4 regions of the Massilia sp. H6 genome follow, and region 3 is predicted to be linked to each of the others. Evidence: predicted binding sites of a transcription regulator. Region 3 holds the regulator's gene; each other region holds the start of a gene.

Region 1 (4,619 bases), 950 kb from region 3:
CTCGATCGCGATCGACCCATCGGTTGGCCTGCTCGATGCCGAAGCCGACGAAATCTCGACCAAGATCGGCGTGCCTGCCGAATCGCTGGCCGATGCCCGCACCCAGCTCAAGGGCCTGTACCAGGCTTACTGGGAAACCGACGCCTCGCTGGCTGAAATCAACCCGCTGATCCTGACCGGTTCGGGCAAGGTCATCGCCCTCGACGCGAAGTTCAACTTCGACTCGAACGCGCTGTACCGCCAGCCTGAAATCGTCGCCTACCGCGACCTGGACGAAGAAGATCCAGCCGAAGTCGAAGCATCGAAGTTCGACCTCGCCTATATCTCGCTCGACGGCAACATCGGCTGCCTGGTGAACGGCGCTGGCCTGGCCATGGCCACCATGGACACCATCAAGCTGTTCGGCGGCGAGCCGGCCAACTTCCTGGACGTGGGCGGCGGTGCGACGGCTGAGAAAGTCACCGAAGCATTCAAGATCATGCTGAAGAACCCTGGCCTGAAAGCCATCCTGGTCAACATCTTCGGCGGCATCATGCGCTGCGACGTGATCGCCGAAGGCGTGATCACCGCATCGAAGGCAGTCTCGCTGCAAGTACCACTGGTGGTGCGCATGAAGGGCACCAACGAAGACCTGGGCAAGAAGATGCTGGCTGACTCCGGTCTGCCGATCATCGCTGCCGATACGATGGAAGATGCAGCCAAGGCCGTGGTCGCCGCTGCCGCTGGTCAAGCCTAATTAAGGAATAAACAAATGTCGATTCTGATCAACAAAGATACGAAAGTCATCACCCAGGGTATTACCGGCAAGACCGGTCAGTTCCATACCCGCATGTGCCGCGACTACGCGAACGGCAAGGAAGCCTTCGTTGCTGGCGTGAACCCGAAGAAAGCCGGCGAAGACTTCGAAGGCATTCCGATCTATGCCAACGTGTCGGAAGCGAAAGCGGCCACCGGCGCCAACGTGTCGGTCATCTACGTGCCGCCTGCGGGCGCGGCTGCTGCCATCTGGGAAGCCGTCGAAGCCGAGCTGGACCTGGCAATCTGCATCACCGAAGGCATTCCAGTGCGTGACATGATGGCCCTGAAGGACCGCATGGCCAAAGCCGGCTCCAAGACCCTGCTGCTGGGCCCGAACTGCCCAGGCTTGATCACCCCGGACGAAATCAAGATCGGCATCATGCCAGGTCACATCCACCGCAAGGGCCGCATCGGCGTCGTCTCGCGCTCGGGCACCTTGACGTACGAAGCAGTCGGCCAGCTGACCGCACTGGGCCTGGGCCAATCGTCGGCAGTGGGCATTGGCGGCGATCCGATCAACGGCCTGAAGCACATCGACGTCATGCGCATGTTCAACGACGATCCTGATACCGACGCGGTCATCATGATCGGCGAAATCGGCGGTCCGGACGAAGCCAATGCTGCTTACTGGATCAAGGACAACATGAAGAAGCCAGTGGTCTGCTTCATCGCCGGTGTCACCGCTCCTCCGGGCAAGCGCATGGGCCACGCCGGCGCGCTGATCTCGGGCGGCGCCGATACCGCGCAAGCCAAGCTGGACATCATGGAAGAGTGCGGCATCAAGGCCACCAAGAACCCGTCGGAAATGGCGCGCCTGCTCAAGGCCATGCTGTAATACCGGCGACTTCTAGGTTGAGATAAGCGGGGAGCGCGAGCTTCCCGCTTTTTTTTGGCTAGCGCTGCCGGGCATAGCAGCATGCCTGCACGCTGGCATGACAAATTACGTTACGAAAAAACAGGTACTGACAAAAATTGCGCGTCTAACCTGACAAATTTTGTCACCGATCAAGCAAAATCTTGCGTTATCAGGCCGTTTTGTTATCTCCGAGCTCATAAAATCGACATTTTTGAGGCTGGCACACCGCTTGCATATAAGAAAGCGTGGCACGAAGCAGCACCCCAAATTCACCCGACACACCACCTGGAGATACAAAATGAACTTCAAGCAAATGCAAACCAAAAAAGCCGAAGGCGGCTTCACCCTGATCGAATTGATGATCGTCGTCGCGATTATCGGTATCCTGGCTGCGGTGGCAATTCCTGCTTACCAGAACTACACCGTCAAGGCCAAGATCGGCGCAGCCCTGGGTTCGGTCTCTTCGATCAAGACCGCAGTTGGCGTGTGCATCCAGGAAAACGGCGGCGTGGAAGCTGATTGCGATAGCGGTAAGAACGGCATTCCTGCTGAAACCGGCGCCGGCGCCTTCGCGGCCACCAAAGAAGTTGCCAAAGTCGGCGTCGCTGATGGTGTCATCACCATCACCATGGGTACCGGAATCGGTGACGGTGTCGATGGGCTGGCCGTGACCATGACGCCAGAGGTGAGCGACGCCACCGTGGCCTGGACCAATGACACCACCATCACCCACGCTGCGGCACTGGAACTGATCGAAAAGAACAACGCTCCGGTTGCTGCAACTACCCCGACCGCTCCGTAATTCTGGAACACGTTAAAAAACCCGCTCCTCGGAGCGGGTTTTTTGCTTTTGCAGTCGCCGATCCTTACTTCTGCGCTGGCGATTTCAAGTGCTTGTCCAGCCAGTTGATCACCGTATGGTGCCACTGCAGCGAATTGGCCGGTTTCAGCACCCAGTGGTTCTCGTCCGGGAACACCAGCAGCTGGCTGTCGATGCCCTTGCGTTGCAGCGCCGTAAACGTCGACAGGGCTTGCGCGGTCGGGATCCGGAAATCGAGTTCGCCCTGGATCACCAGCATCGGCGTCTTCCACTTGTTGACGTGGTTGACCGGATTGAAGCGCTCGTGGTTCTGCGGCACGGCGTAGTAGGCGCCGCCGTTTTCCCAATCGGTGAACCACTGTTCTTCGGTCGAGTAGGCCATGCCGCGGTTGTCGAACACCCCGTCATGGTTGACCAGGCAGCGGAAGCCGTCGGGCCAGTTACCGGCGATCCAGTTCACCATGTAGCCGCCGTAGGACGCGCCCAGCGCGCAGCTGCGTTCGCGGTCGAGCCAGGAGAATTTCTGCACTGCCGCGTCCAGGCCTTTTTGCAGATCCTCGAGCGGCTTGCCGCCCCAGTCGCCGCTGATCGAGTCGGTGAATGACTGGCCGTAGCCGGTCGAGCCGTGGAAGTCGATGAACACGGTGGCATAGCCGGCGCCGGCATACACCTGCGGATTCCAGCGGTAGCTCCAGCCGTTGCCGAAGCTGCCCTGCGGGCCGCCGTGCACCAGGAAGGCGACCGGGTATTTCTTGCCGGCCTCGGCGTTCCACGGTTTCATCACATGACCGTAGACCGTGTCGCCGTTGGCGCCCTTGAAGCTGAATTGCTCGTACTGGCCCCAGCGTACGTCCGCCAGGCGCTTCTTGTTAAGCTCGGTAAGCTGGGCAGGCGCGGCGCCCGGCTTCATGGCGTACAGCTGCGCGCCGGACGCCAGGTTGGCCTGGGTGTAGGCGATGGTATCGCCGCGCACATCGAAGGCGCCGACCGCGCCCTTGTCGGTCAGGGCGGCCACCTTGCCGGTCGCGACATCGATCGAGAACAGGCGGTGCTGGCCCAGGTCTTCGGCGTCGACGATCAAGGCCTTGCCGTCGGCGCTCCAGTGCAGGCTGCCGGGCGAGCGGTCCCAGTCGGCCGCCAGCTTGCGCTTGTCGCCGCTGGCCACGTCCATCAACATGATCTGGAAGCGGTCGGCCTCGAAGCCGGGACGTGCCATCGCCAGGTAGGCGAGGGTGCGGCCGTCTGGCGAATACACGCCCTTGGCGTCCCAGGCCGGATTGTCGGGCGTCAGGTTGCGAGGCGCGGCGCCGCCCGTGGCGGGCACGCTGTACAGGTCGAAATTGGTCGACCAGGCTTCGGTCTTGCCAGCCAGGCGCACCGAAAACACGATGGTCTTGCCATCCGGGCTGAAGCGGAACTCCTCGCGGTCGCCGAAGGGCTTCGAAGGCACGTCGCCGTCGAGCGTGCCGGACAGGTTGACCGGCGCCGCGCTTACCTTGCCGCTGGCGTCGAGCGGCGCCGAGAACAGCACCGCGTTGCGGTGGTCTTTCCAGGTATCCCAATGGCGCACGAACAGTCGGTCGTACAGCTTGCCGCTGGCCTTGTCCTTGGCCTTGGCAGCGGCGCGCTCCTTGGTGCATGCTAGATTGGCGCAATCGCGGAACACCGACATGCTCAACGCCAGCCGCTCGCCCGTGGGCGAGACCCGGAAGCTGTCGACGTCGAGCGGCAGGTCGGTGACCTTGACCGGCCCGGCGCCGGCTTTGGCGCCAGCAACAGGAATGCGCCACACCTGCGACGAGCCCGAACGGCTCGACAAGAAGTAGACGGCGTCGCCCGAGGGCGCCCATTCCGGGTCGGTGCTGTTCGAAGCGTGGCTGGTCAGGCGCCGCGGCGCAGGCTTGGCCGCGCGCAGGTCGACCATCCACAGTTCGGTATGGCCGCGGTTCTTGGCCAGGTCGGTGCTGCGCACGGTATACACGACGCGGCTTGCATCAGGCGACACAGCCGGGCTGCCGACCCGTTCCATGTTGACCAGGTCTTCCACGGTAAAGCCGCGCGGTGCGGCCATCGCGGTGGTGGCGGCCAGGGTAGCGGCTGCGATGGGTAGTAATTGCGGCCAATGCGGCAGCAAGCTCGGCAAAC
Region 2 (4,619 bases), 240 kb from region 3:
CTCTCCCACATAGTGGCATTCTTCGCAGCGGGTGCAACCGTCCACCTTGCGCAGCGCGCGGGCGCCGCATTCCGGACACTTGGCGCCGCCCGCCGCGCGCAGGGCGCCGGCCGCCGTGGCAGGGCAGGGTTCGGCATCGGGCGCCATGCCAGTGGCGCGCGCGGCATAGCGCCTGGCCAGTTCCGGCAGCGCTACCTCGTTGCCCAGGGCGTCCAGGAAGCCGCGCCGGATCAGCACGCGCTGCAGCATGAAGGCGATCGCCGCCACCTCCGAGTCGTGGTAGACCGGCACCTCGGTGCCGTCCTGGCGCGTCAGGTAGCCGCAGCGCACCGGGCCTTTTTCCCAGACCACGTCGCGCATGTCGGCCAGCGCGCGCGCGATCGGGCCGCCGGCGCGCGCCACCATCGACAGCAGCCGCATCGAGGCCGTGATCCACTGCTGGCCCCCGGTGCGCTGGTTCGAGGGCATGAAGAATTCGAAGGGCCGCTCGATCGTCACCGGCTGGCCCGCGCACCTGCCGTCGACGCGGATGAAGCTCACCGTGAGGTAGGCGCTCGTGCGGCCTTCCTGGGTCGAGTATTCGATTTTCGAGGTAAGCGATTCGAGTTCGCCCAGCGGGCGGCGTTCGAAGCGCTGGCGCAGCGGGTCGTCGTCCGAGCCGGCCTGCTGCGCAGGCTCGGGCGAGTTTGATAGCACGTTGCCCAGCACCGTATTGGGCCGGTAGGTTGCCAGTCCCTTCAGCCCCGCATGCCAGGCCTGGCTGTACAGGTCGCGAAATTGCTCGAACGGGTAATCGACCGGCACGTTAACGGTCTTGGAAATGGCCGTGTCGACGAAAGGCTGCACCGCCTGCACCATGCGCAGATGATCGAGCGCGCGCATCTCGAGCGCGGTGACGAACTGCGGTGGCAGGCTGCCGGTGTCGTGGCCAAGGTGGCGGTACAGGCGCCAGGCATGGTCTTCGACCGCGTAGCTGCGGGTGCTGCCGTCGGCCATTCGCTTCTTGCGCTGGTAAGTCCAGGAATAAGGCGGCTCGATGCCGTTCGTGGCATTGTCGGCAAAGGCCAGCGAGATGGTGCCGGTGGGGGCAATCGACAGCAGGTGCGAGTTGCGGATGCCGTGCAGGCGGATCGCCGCGCGCAGCTCGTCTGGCAGGCGCAGGATGAAATGCCCGCGCAGGTAGTGCTCGGCGTCGAACAGTGGAAAGGGGCCTTTTTCGCGCGCCAGTTCGACCGAGGCGGCATACGCAGCATTGCGCAGTGCCTCCATGATGCGGGCGGCCAGCGCACGCCCCTCGTCGGCGTCGTAGCGCAGCCCCAGCATGACCAGCGCGCTGCCCAGGCCCAGAAACCCCAGGCCGACGCGGCGCTTGGCGCTGGACTGCTCCGCCTGCTGCGGCAGCGGCCAGACGGTCGCGTCGAGCACCAGGTCGAGCATGCGCACCGCCACGGTGGCCACCTCGCACATGCGCGCGAAATCGAAGGCGGCAGCCTGGCTGAACGGGTTGCGCACGAAACAGGTGAGGTTGAGCGAACCCAGGTCGCAGCAGCCATAGGCCGGCAGCGGCTGCTCGCCGCAGGGATTGGTGGCGCGCAGTTCTTCCGCGTACCAGAGGTTGTTCTCCAGGTTGATGCGGTCGACAAACAGCACGCCCGGCTCGGCATGGTCGTAGGTCGAGGCGATGATCCGGTCCCACAGGGCGCGCGCCTCTACCCGCCGGTAGACCCAGCGGCCGTCGTCGAGCCGGCGCGGATTCGGCATGTCCTGCGGCGCGTCTTCGTCACCTGGTTCGGCGGCGTGCACCAGCTCGAAGGGCGCGTCGGCTTGCACCGCGCGCATGAAGGCGTCGGTGACGCCTACCGAGATGTTGAAATTGGTGAGGCCGCCCTTGTCCTTGGCGGCGATGAAGCGCTCGATGTCGGGATGGTCGATGCGCAGCACGCCCATCTGGGCGCCGCGCCTGGCGCCGGCCGACTCCACCGTGCGGCACGAGGCGTCGAACACTTCCATGTACGAGACCGGCCCGGAGGCGCGCGAGCCGGTGCCATGGACCTTGCTGCCCATCGGGCGGATCGCGCTGAAGTCGTAGCCGACGCCGCCGCCGCGGCGCATGGTCTCGGCGGCCTCGGATAGTGCCGTATAGATGCCGGGCAGGCCGTCCTGGCTGCCCGAGATCGAGTCGCCCACCGGTTGCACGAAACAGTTGATGAGGGTGGCCTGCAGGCCGAGGCCGGCCGCGGAATTGATGCGTCCGGCGGGGACGAAGCCTTGCTCCTGGGCCCACAGAAAGCGTTGCTCGAACCCGGTGCGCTGCGCTGCCGGTTCCAGCGCCGCCAGGGCGCGCGCTACGCGCCGGCGCACGTCGTCGATGCTGGTCTCGTTGCCCTTGGCATATTTCTCGCGCAACACGTCGAGCGAGACATCCTGCGGCGCCGGCTGGTCGTTGGCATTCATGTGCGGCTCCCGGGGGACATGAATGCCGGCAGCCTTATTCCTTGCCGAGAATGATCGTCGGCGCCGGCTGGCCTGCCGCTGCCGCTGCCGGGGACGATGCCGAAGCCTGCGCGCCCAGGCGTGCTTCCAGTTCTAGCACGCGCAGTTCAAGCGCTTCGAGCTTGGCGCGGGTCTTGGCCAGCACCTGGGCCTGGATATCGAATTCTTCGCGGGTGACCAGGTCGAGCTTGGAAAAGCCCTGGGTGGCCATAGCCTTGACATTGCGCTGGATGTCCTTGGCCGGCGTGCTCTCCAGGGCCTGGTTGATCTTGCCCTGCAAATCGTTAAAGAAAGTGGTCATATCCGTACGTTCCTCAATAAGGCGGGGGGCGGCGCACCACGAAGGTGCGTCCGCTGGCCGCGGTGGTGCGTGGCACTGCGGCACATGGCGCCGCAAGTGTTTGCTGGTTATTCGTATTGCACATGGGGTAGATGACTGAGAAATCAACACCTTCCCGGGCGCGCGCCTCCCCATTTTGCCTCTGGCACGCATCGTGCTAAAGGGAAGTGAAGCGTGCTGCAAGTGCATTGTAAATCGCAACCGAGTCTACCGTTGAACATAAGGGGAAAAGCATGAAACGCAGCATACCGACCGCAGCAGCCACCTGGGCCGCCCTGGCGCTGGCAAGCGTCACGGCCAACGCGCAGCAAGCTGCTCCTGACGCAGTGCAGCAACACCAGCTCAGCTACAACGCTGCCATCACCAGCGACTACCGCTATCGCGGCCTGTCGCAGACCAGCTTCGATCCGGCGCTGCAAGGCGGCGCCGACTACGTGCACGGCCCAACCGGCTGGTATGTGGGCACCTGGCTCTCCACCATCAAGTGGACGAAGGATCTTGGCGGCGACGGCAGCATCGAATGGGATATCTACGGCGGCCGCCGCGGCCAGCTCGGCGCCTCCGTCACCTATGACCTCGGCGGCCTGTACTACCTGTATCCGTCGAACGGCCTGGGCCCGAGCGCCAACACCTTCGAGCTCTACGGGCGGCTCGGCGTCGGTCCGGCCTACATCAAGTATTCGCAGTCGACGACCAACCTGTTCGGCACCGCCAACAGCAAGGGCAGTGGCTATCTCGACCTTGGCGCTGATCTTGACGTGGGCAACGGCTTCATCCTGAACCTGCATGCCGGCCGCCAGAAAGTGCGTCACAACAGCCAGTTTTCCTACTCCGACTACAAGCTGGGCGTGAGTAAGGACCTCGGCGTGGCCACGGTCTCGCTGGCCTGGATCAAGGCCGATACCGGCGCTTACCTGAACCCGCAAGGCAAGAACCTCGGCAAGTCCGGCGCGATTCTCACCGTGTCCAAAACCTTCTGATCGATTAAGAGGCAATGCCATGAAGATGATTACCGCCATTATCAAACCGTTCAAGCTGGACGAAGTGCGCGAAGCGCTGTCGGAGATCAACGTGCAGGGCATGACGGTGACCGAAGTGAAGGGTTTCGGGCGCCAGAAAGGCCATACCGAGCTCTACCGCGGCGCCGAATACGTGGTCGACTTTCTTCCAAAAATCAAGATCGAGGCGGCCGTGGACGATGCCTTGGTCGAGCAGGTGATCGACGCCATCCAGGGTGCGGCCCGCACCGGCAAGATCGGCGATGGCAAGATTTTCGTGGCCGACCTGAACCAGGCCATCCGTATCCGTACCGGCGAGACCGGCAACGACGCACTGTAAAAGGAAATTTATGAAACGCACCATCATCAAGGTCCTGGCCGGCTTCGCCGCCCTGAGCCTGGCACTGCCGGCGCTGGCCGCGCCTTCCATCAACAAGGGAGATACCGCGTGGATGTTCGTCGCTACGCTGCTCGTCATCATGATGGCCATTCCCGGCCTGGCGCTGTTTTACGGCGGCCTGGTGCGGGCCAAGAACATGCTGTCGATCCTGATGCAGGTCTTCATGGTGTTCTCGGTGGTCATCGTGCTGTGGTGCCTGTACGGCTACTCGCTGGCCTTCACCCAGGGCAATGCCTTTATCGGCGGCTTCGACCGCGCCTTCCTGAACGGCATCTACGATCCGCTCGCCGGCAGCTTTGCCCAGGCCGCGACTTTCAGCAAAGAGACGATGATTCCCGAGTTCATCTTTGTCGCCTTCCAGGGAAGCTTTGCCGCCATCACCTGCGCG
Region 3 (4,619 bases):
CTGTCCGCCAACAAGCTGCGCCAATGGATCAAGGAGCTGGCCGACGTCGAGCACGCGCCGCTGACGCTGTTTTTCGAATCGTTCGCGTTCAAGGTCGGCGTGCCGCTCGACGCCGACTTCGTGTTCGACGTGCGCGCCATCCCGAACCCGTACTACGACGTGGCCCTGCGCCCGCTCACCGGTCGCGATGACCCGGTCATCGCCTTTCTCGACGCCCAGCCCAGCGCCACCGAGATGCTCGAAGATATCAAGAATTTCGTGGCCAAGTGGCTGCCTTCGTTCAAGACCGATAACCGCAGCTATTTAACCGTGGCGGTGGGCTGCACCGGCGGCCAGCACCGCTCGGTGTACATGGCCGAACGGCTCGGGGCCTATTTCAACGGAACCGAACGCGTGATCGTGCGGCACCGCGAGCAACCCAAGCACGCGGTGGTGTGATGTGCCGATAATCGCCGGCTGATGGCTAATCGAGATGGCGCAGCGGATGCGCATACTCGGGCCACACCGGCTTAAAGAATCCTTCCACCATCGCGGGCGTGACTTCGTCCAGCGTCGCCGGGTTCCACTTTGGCGCGTTGTCCTTGTCGATTACCAGCGCGCGCACGCCTTCCAGGACTTCGCCGTGCTCGAAATTGCGGCGCACCAGCGAACGCTCCATGCGCAGGCAGTCGGCCACGTCGAGCGAGGCGCCGCGCTGCAGCAGTTCGTAGGTGACGCACATCATCAGGGGCGAGCGCTGGCGCATGGCGGTCAAAGCCTTCTGCGCGAACGCGGTCTCGTCGCCGGCCAGCGCTGCCATGATGGCCGCCACCGACGCGGCGCCGAAATGGGCATCGATCGCCGCACGCTGTGCCTGCAGGCCGCTGGCGCCAGCCATGGCGGCGAACGGCGCGGCGAATGCGCGGATCGCGTCTGGCAACTGCGCGCCCGGGGTCGACTCCACCAGCGCCATCAGCTCACCGGTCTTTTCTCCCGGCACGAAGACATCGGCCAGGCCCACGTACAGGGCATCGGCCGCGCCGATCGTCAGGCCGGTCAGTCCCAGGTACTTGCCCAGCTGGCCCGGTGCGTGCGACAAGAAATGGCTGCCGCCCACATCCGGGAACAGGCCGATGTTCACTTCGGGCATCGCCATCTTGGTACGGTCGGTAACGATGCGCAGGCCGCAGCCAGGGCCGCCTTGCGCAATGCCCATGCCGCCGCCCATCACCACGCCGTCCATCAGCGCGATATACGGCTTTGGATAGAAATGAATCAGGTGGTTGAGCGCATATTCTTCGGTAAAGAAGTCTTCCAGCAATGCGCTGCCGCCAGTCGGACCCACCTGGCCCATCTCATAGAAGAAGCGAATATCACCGCCTGCGCACAAGGCTTTCTCGCTGCTGCTGGTGATGACCACCGCATCGATGGCGGAATCGGTCTGCCAATCGCGCAGCGCCGCAGTCAAGGCGCGCACCATGTCGAGCGACAGGGAATTGAGGGCTTTCGGGCGATCCAGCGTGATGATGCCGGTGCGGTTGGCGACGCGGGTCAGGACAGTGTCGGTCATGAGTTGCTCTGTGATCGAAAAGACATGCATTCTACCGAACCGCGGTGCTAAACCAAAAGCCTTATCGCGTCATCGGAAAGTAGACCGGGCGGCGCAGTCGGCCGGCCAGGCCGAATGCAAAAAGGGCGCCCCCTCGGACGCCCTCGCTTGGATGGCTGCCTGCCGTGCCTAGGCGGCGGCGGCTTCGCCGATGTCCGGGATGCGCTTGTGCGCGATGTGATGATGATCCTGCAGCATCGATTTATGCTTGAGCACCTGGCGGTCCAGCCGGTCCACCAGCATGTCGATCGCCGCATACATGTCTTGCGCGGCACTGGCCACATGCAGGATTTTTCCCGAGACCTGCAGGTTGATCTCGGCTTTTTGCCGTTTTTCTTTTTCGGTGAGATTGTCGATGGCGAGGAACACGTGCGTGTCGATCACGTGATCGAAATGGCGGGTAATGCGCTCGAGCTTATTGTGAACGTATTCACGAATTGCGGGAGTCACTTCAAGATGGTGGCCACTGATTGTGAGGTTCATACACACTCCTTTGAGATGTTACGCTGCCCTGGCAATGAGCTGGCAAGGACAGTGCGTTACAAGGATTTGCGGAGGCTGACAGGTGGGATCTTGAGGGCTTCGCGGTATTTGGCAACCGTTCGGCGCGCAACGACCATACCTTGTTCCCCCAGCATTTCCGCGATCTTGCTATCGGATAAAGGGCTCTTAGGGTCTTCAGCTCCTGTCAGTTGCGCAATGAGCGCGCGGATCGCCGTGGAAGAGGCTTCTCCCCCCGCTTCGGTGGCGACATGGCTTCCGAAGAAGTATTTCAGCTCGAACATGCCGTGGGGGGTCAGCATGTATTTCTGCGTGGTTACACGGGAAATAGTGCTCTCGTGTAGGCCTAGTGTATCAGCAATCTCGCGCAGCACAAGAGGGCGCATGGCAACTGCGCCATGGCTGAAAAAGTTGCGCTGACGCTCTACAATCGCCTCGGCCACACGCAAGATGGTATCGAAACGCTGGCGCATATTCTTGATCAGCCATTTGGCTTCCTGCAGCTGCGCGCCCATCTGGCTTTCGCTTTTTCCCTGCTTGAGCAGGTTCGCATACAGGGTATTGACGCGCAGGCGCGGCATCACGTCCCGATTGAGCATCACCGACCAGCCATCCTTGGCGCGGCGCACCACCACGTCCGGCACCACGTAGTCGGATGCGTTGGTTCCAAAGGCCGCACCCGGATGCGGATTGCACTGGCGAACCACGGCCTGCACCTCGCGCAGGTCTTCGTCGTCGCAGGCCAACGCCTTTTTGAGCTTGGTGTATTCGCGCTGCGCGAACCAGCTCAGGTAGCCTTCGACGATCTTCAGCGCCAGGCGCCGCGTTACCAGCGGCACGCCCGGCATGCGGCGGATCTGCAGCGCCAGGCATTCGGCCGCGCTGCGCGCGCCAACCCCGGCCGGGTCGAGGCTCTGCACCAGCGCCAGCGCGCAGCGCAATTCGTCCATCTCGATGTCGAGTTCACCCGGCAGGCGCGCGTGGATGTCGTCCAGCGGTTCTTCGAGGTAGCCATTGTCGTCGAGCGCGTCGATCACGAGTTCGGCCAGCGCGCGGTCGCGCATGCTGCAGCCGGTGGTGCGCACCTGCTCGGCCAGGTGCTCGCGCAGCGACACGCCGCTGGCCTCGAGCTGCGGGCGGCCGTCTTCGTCGTCGCCGCTGCGGGCGCCGCCGCCCTCGCCGCCCCAGTCGCCATCGGGCTCGCCGCGATCGCGGTCGGCGCCATCATCGCTCGCATCGGCGCCTTCGCCTTCGGCCTTGGACGCCTCGGCGCCGGCTTCCTGTCCCGGCTGCGCGGGCGCTTCGCCATTGGCCGGCGCGCTCGCAGCTGCATTGTTAATGGCGCCATCGGCCAGCAGCCGCACCGAATGGTCGAGCGGATCGTCGAGCCTTTCGAGCAGCGGGTTATCGGTCAGTATCTGCTCGAGTTCCTGGTGCAGTTCGAGCGTGGACAACTGCAGCAGCCGGATCGACTGTTGCAGCTGCGGCGTGAGCGCCAGGTGCTGCGACGTGCGTAGTTGCAGGGACTGTTTCATCGTCACATGCGGAAGTGTTCACCAAGATAAACGCGGCGCACGTTTTCGTTGGCGATGATGTCGTCGGGGCGGCCCGAGGCCAGCACCGCCCCCTGGTTGATGATGTAGGCGCGATCGCAGATGCCGAGCGTCTCGCGCACGTTGTGATCGGTAATCAAAACGCCGATGTTGCGCTCTTTCAGGAAGCGCACGATGCGCTGGATCTCGATCACTGCGATCGGATCGACGCCGGCGAACGGCTCATCGAGCAGCACGAAGCGCGGGTTGGTGGCGAGCGCGCGCGCGATCTCGACGCGCCGGCGCTCGCCGCCCGACAGCGACAGCGCCGGATTCTCGCGCAGCTTCTCGATCTGTAGCTCGGCCAGCAGCGTGTCGAGGCGCTCGTTGATCTCGTCCTTGGACAAGGCCTTGCCTTCGCTGGTGCGCTGCAGTTCCAGCACGGCGCGGATATTGTCTTCCACTGTCAGCTTGCGAAACACCGAGGCTTCCTGCGGCAGATAAGACAGGCCAAGCACCGCGCGGCGGTGGATCGGCAGGCTTGAAATGTCGGTGCCGTTGATATCGATCGAGCCGGCGTCCGACGGCACCAGGCCCACGATCATGTAGAACGAGGTGGTCTTGCCGGCGCCGTTGGGGCCGAGCAAGCCGACCACTTCGCCGCATTCGACCTGCAGCGAGACGTCGCTGACCACCAAACGCTTGCCGTAGCTCTTTTGCAGGCCCTTGACGATCAGGGTGCTGCAGCCTTCGCGCGTCGTACCCGGAACTGCCGTCATTGCTTGGCGCCTTCCTGGGCGGCCGGGGCGGGCCGGCGCGGCGCGATGATCAGGGTGCCGCGCCCGCCGCCGACCTTGCTCTGGCCGCTGGCGTCGTTGCGCACCTGCGCCACTTCGTTGCGGTTGTCGTAGGAGATGTACGGCCCCTTGATTTCGTTGGTCATGCGACCGTTTTCGAGCTCGCGCACCTCGGCGGTGGAAAACAGCTTCACCAGTTCG
Region 4 (4,619 bases), 1.0 Mb from region 3:
CGGTGATGGCCGAATGCATGTCGGAGCCGGTGCCGGCGATGACGCGGGCGGTGAAGGTCGAGGCGTTGAATTCGTGCTCGGCGTACAGGATGAGCGAGGTGTGCATGGCGCGCACCCACTCTTCTTTCGGCGCATGGCCGTGCAGCAGGTGCAGGAAGTGGCCACCGATCGAGTCGTCGTCGGTCTCGACCTCGATGCGCTTGCCGTTATGGCTGAAGTGGTACCAGTACAGCAGCATCGAACCGAACGAGGCCATCAGGCGGTCGGCGATGTCGCGTGCGCCCGGAATACCGTGGTCATCCTTCTCCGGCAAGGTGCAGCCCAGCACCGAGACGCCGGTGCGCATCACGTCCATCGGGTGGGCGCCGGCCGGCAGTGCCTCGAGCGCGCTCTTGAGCGCCTGCGGCAGGCCGCGCAGCGAGCGCAGTTTGGCCTTGTAGCCCTTCAACTCGCCGCTATTGGGCAGCTTGCCGTGCACCAGCAGGTAGGCGATTTCCTCGAATTCGCAGGCATTGGCGACATCCAGGATGTCGTAGCCGCGGTAATGCAGGTCGTTGCCCGACTTGCCGACCGAGCACAGTGCGGTATTGCCGGCGGCGACGCCGGACAGGGCGACCGATTTCTTCGGCTTGAAAGTGGGGGTGTCGTTATTCTGGGTGCTCATGCGGTCTCCTGGGTTACCCGGCTTTTTTCTGTGCGAACAGCGCGTCGAGCTTTTGCTCGTAGCTGTGATAGTCGATGCGATCATACAGTTCGGCGCGGGTCTGCATCGTCTCGAGTACGTTCTGCTGGGTGCCGTCGCGGCGAATCGCATTGTAGACATTCTCGGCGGCCTTGTTCATGGCGCGGAAGGCCGACAGCGGATACAGCACCAGTCCGACATTGGCACTCTTGAGTTCGTCGACCGTGAACAGCGGGGTCGCGCCGAATTCGGTGATATTGGCCAGCACCGGCACCTTCACCGCATCGGCGAACTTGCGGTACATCTCGAGGCTGGTCATCGCCTCTGGAAAGATCATGTCGGCGCCGGCCTCGACGCAGGCCACGGCGCGCTCGATCGCGGCGTCCAGGCCTTCCACGGCCAGCGCATCGGTGCGCGCCATGATGACGAAATCCTCGTCGATGCGGGCGTCCGCCGCCGCTTTCACGCGGTCGACCATTTCGCCCAGGCCGACGATTTCCTTGCCCGGGCGGTGACCGCAGCGCTTGGCGCCGACCTGGTCTTCGATATGGCAGGCGGCCGCGCCGGCCTTGGACAGCGAGCGCACGGTGCGCGCGACATTGAAGGCCGAGGCGCCAAAGCCGGTATCGATGTCGACCAGCAGCGGCAGATCGCACACGTCGGTGATGCGGCGCACGTCGACCAGTACGTCGTCGAGGTTCGAGATACCCAGGTCCGGCAGGCCCAGCGAACCGGCGGCTACGCCGCCGCCCGACAGGTAGATCGCCTTGAAGCCGGCGCGCTTGGCCAGCAATGCATGGTTGGCATTGATGGCGCCGACAACCTGCAGCGGGGATTCTTCCCGGACTGCCTTGCGAAACGCCGCACCTGCGGAATAGTGGCTCATGCCTGACCTTTCAAATGAGTCGTTGAACGAATATCCCTTTTGTTATGCAAGGGCCGTGCCAGCGGGCACTGGCGCAATGACAGCGCGCAAATCAAGCACTTGGAAGCGATCTCGCGTGCCCGACACCGATTTCGCACCCCACGATGTTTCACACCCATTCACCATGAAACACCAGATGAAACATGATACCAATAAAAAAACCCCGCCGCAGCGGGGTCTCTGAGCTCACGCTACGCTCGTTGGCAGGTCAATGGCCGCTGGCGCCGGATGCGCCGATGCCGGTTTCGGAGCGTACTTCCTGCGCCTCGAAGCCAGCCTTGTCCATTGCAGCGCGCGGGCTGCGATCGAGTACCGAGAACAGCCAGATACCGATGAAGCCAATTGGCATCGAGAAGATCGCGGGCGAAGTGTAGGGGAAGATCGCCTCGGCATTTCCGAGCACGTCGACCCATACGGACTTGGAGACCACTGTCATGATTACCGCACTCGACAGGCCAAGGAAGCCGCCGATCGTCGCACCACGGGTGGTGCAGTCTTTCCAGAGCACCGACATGAACAGCACCGGGAAATTGGCGGAAGCGGCGATGGCGAAGGCCAGCGACACCATGAAGGCCACGTTCTGCTTTTCAAAGGCGATGCCCAGCAGCACAGCGATAAAGCCGAGGCAGATGGTGGTGATCTTGGACACCCGCAGCTCGCTGGCACTGGTGGCCTTGCCCTTGGAAAACACGGTGGCGTACAGGTCGTGCGAGACGGCCGAGGCGCCCGACAAGGTCAGGCCAGCAACCACCGCCAGGATGGTCGCGAAGGCCACCGCCGAGATGAAGCCAAGGAAGATGTCGCCGCCCACGGCCTTGGCCAGGTGCACCGCCGCCATGTTATTACCACCCAACAGCTTACCGGCAGCATCTTTGAATTCCGGATTGGTACCGACCAGCACGATCGCGCCGAAACCGATGATGAAGGTAAGAATGTAGAAGTAACCGATCCAGGTGGTGGCCCACAGCACCGACTTGCGCGCTTCCTTGGCGCTTGGAACCGTGAAGAAGCGCATCAGGATATGCGGCAGGCCGGCAGTGCCGAACATCAAGGCCATGCCGAAGGAAATCGCCGAGATCGGGTCTTTGACAAAATTGCCTGGCCCCATGATGCTGAAACCCTTGGCATGGACTTCGGTGGCGGTAGTGAACAGTTTTGCCGGGCTGAAATCGTACTGCGCCAGCACCGCGAAGGCCATGTAGGAGGCGCCCGAAAGCAGCATCACGGCCTTGATGATCTGCACCCAGGTGGTGGCGGTCATGCCGCCGAACAGCACATAGACCATCATCAGCACGCCGACGATCATCACCGCGATCCAGTACTCCAGGCCGAACAGCAGCTTGATGAGCTGGCCGGCGCCGACCATCTGCGCGATCAGGTAGAACAGCACCACCACCAGGGTGCCCGAGGCGGCGAACACGCGAATGGGTTTTTGCGCGAAGCGGTAGGCGGCAACGTCGGCGAAGGTGTAGCGGCCCAGGTTGCGCAGGCGCTCGGCCATCAGGAAGGTGATGACCGGCCAGCCGACCAGGAAGCCGATGGCGTAGATCAGGCCGTCGAAGCCGTCAAGGAAGACGGCGGCCGAAATACCCAGGAAGGACGCGGCCGACATGAAGTCGCCCGCAATCGCCAGTCCGTTCTGGAAACCGGTGATGCCGCCGCCGGCGGTATAGAAATCGGACGCCGAGCGGGTGCGCGACGCAGCCCACTTGGTGACGAAGAGCGTAAAGATCACGAAGACCGCGAACATGCCGATCGCGGTCCAGTTGGTGGCCTGCTGGGTGGCCTGGCCCAGGTCGGGTGCGGCCATGGCCAGGCCCGGCAGGGTCAGCAGGCCCGGCAGGACCAGCGCGGCGCTGCGGCGGTGGAGAGTCGGCATGGTCATGCGCCCACCTTGCTGCGGATGGCCGCGGTCAGCTCGTCGTAGATGCCATTGGCGCGGCGTACGTAGATACCGGTGATGACGATGGTAAACACGATCACGAACAGCCCGAGCGGAATGCCCCAGGTGATGACGCCTTCGCCGATGCGGGAGCCCAGGAATTCCTTGTTGAATGCCACCAGCAAGGTGAATCCGTAGTAGACGATCATCATCGCCCAGGTGAGGGTCCAGCCGAAACGCGAGCGCGTCCTGACCAGCTTCTGGTAATCGGGGTCGGCCTTGACCCGCTGTACAACGTCTTGTTCCATTTTTGTCTCCTGATTGTTCTGGTGTTTTTTACTGCAAGGCCTGGCCCATCGTACGGGCATGCGCTTACCTCACACTTACGGCAAGGACTGGCAGTCGCCATGGGGCGATGTTTCAGGATGAAACGGCACGGGTGAAATCGACTACACTCCGGCCATGAGCTACTCTAACCGCAATTCGGCCAGCGGCGGCGCCGACAACGACAAGCCGGTAATCTGGACCGTGTCGGTATCGCGCCTGTCCGACCTGTTCCGCGACATTACGCTGGAATACGATCACCTGGCTATGATCGAGCCAATGCACCTCGGGTTCGATGAAGCTGCACGACATCTGCGCGAGCGCATGGCCAGCGAGCGTTGCGATGTCGTGATCGCGGCCGGTTCGAACGCCGCCTACCTCAAGGGACGCGTCGCGGCGCCGGTGGTCGTGGCCAAGGCCAGCGGCTTTGATGTCATGCAGGCGCTCGCGCGGGCGCGCCAGATGTCCGAGCGCATCGGCGTGATCACTTACCAGGAACCGATGCGCGAACTGGCGGAATTCGCCACCACCTTCGGCATCGACATTGCCCAGCGCACCTATGTCACCGAAGAAGACGCGCGCGCCGGCGTCCACCAGCTCAAGGCCGCCGGCATCGAGGTCATCGTCGGCGCCGGCCTGATCACCGACCTGGCCGAAGAAGCGGGCCTGGCGGCCGTATTCCTGTATTCGGCCGCCTCGATCCGGCAAGCCTTCGACGACGCGCTCGAAATGGCGCGCCTGACCAGGCTCGAGGCCAACCGCGGACGCCGCACGGCCGCGCCTGACACGCGCCGGGTGCGGCGCGG

Evidence for each region. Region 3 encodes sigma-54, which starts transcription at its own class of promoters, with help from an activator protein. Its sites were predicted from a motif close to TGGCANGNAANCTGCTTT; they were not measured.
Region 1: the regulator sigma-54 is predicted to act here: its motif matches at 1,873-1,890, upstream of NRS07_RS17955 (pilin).
Region 2: the regulator sigma-54 is predicted to act here: its motif matches at 2,977-2,994, upstream of NRS07_RS04235 (TorF family putative porin).
Region 4: the regulator sigma-54 is predicted to act here: its motif matches at 1,612-1,629, upstream of prpB (methylisocitrate lyase).

What each region holds. Positions count from the first base shown of each region.
Region 1 covers NZ_CP103371.1:4,005,236-4,009,854, reverse strand. Annotated here, with positions in the region: gene sucC (ADP-forming succinate--CoA ligase subunit beta) at 1-736, shown strand, start outside; gene sucD (succinate--CoA ligase subunit alpha) at 752-1,633, shown strand; gene NRS07_RS17955 (pilin) at 1,953-2,456, shown strand; gene NRS07_RS17950 (S9 family peptidase) at 2,521-4,619, opposite strand, start outside.
Region 2 covers NZ_CP103371.1:946,973-951,591, forward strand. Annotated here, with positions in the region: gene NRS07_RS04225 (adenosylcobalamin-dependent ribonucleoside-diphosphate reductase) at 1-2,454, opposite strand, end outside; gene NRS07_RS04230 (accessory factor UbiK family protein) at 2,489-2,794, opposite strand; gene NRS07_RS04235 (TorF family putative porin) at 3,067-3,813, shown strand; gene glnK (P-II family nitrogen regulator) at 3,833-4,171, shown strand; gene amt (ammonium transporter) at 4,182-4,619, shown strand, end outside.
Region 3 covers NZ_CP103371.1:702,043-706,661, reverse strand. Annotated here, with positions in the region: gene rapZ (RNase adapter RapZ) at 1-438, shown strand, start outside; gene NRS07_RS03140 (enoyl-CoA hydratase/isomerase family protein) at 464-1,549, opposite strand; gene hpf (ribosome hibernation-promoting factor, HPF/YfiA family) at 1,718-2,071, opposite strand; gene NRS07_RS03130 (RNA polymerase factor sigma-54) at 2,128-3,624, opposite strand; gene lptB (LPS export ABC transporter ATP-binding protein) at 3,627-4,400, opposite strand; gene lptA (lipopolysaccharide transport periplasmic protein LptA) at 4,397-4,619, opposite strand, start outside.
Region 4 covers NZ_CP103371.1:1,713,388-1,718,006, reverse strand. Annotated here, with positions in the region: gene prpC (2-methylcitrate synthase) at 1-664, opposite strand, end outside; gene prpB (methylisocitrate lyase) at 678-1,568, opposite strand; gene NRS07_RS07625 (cation acetate symporter) at 1,816-3,486, opposite strand; gene NRS07_RS07620 (DUF485 domain-containing protein) at 3,489-3,797, opposite strand; gene prpR (propionate catabolism operon regulatory protein PrpR) at 3,952-4,619, shown strand, end outside.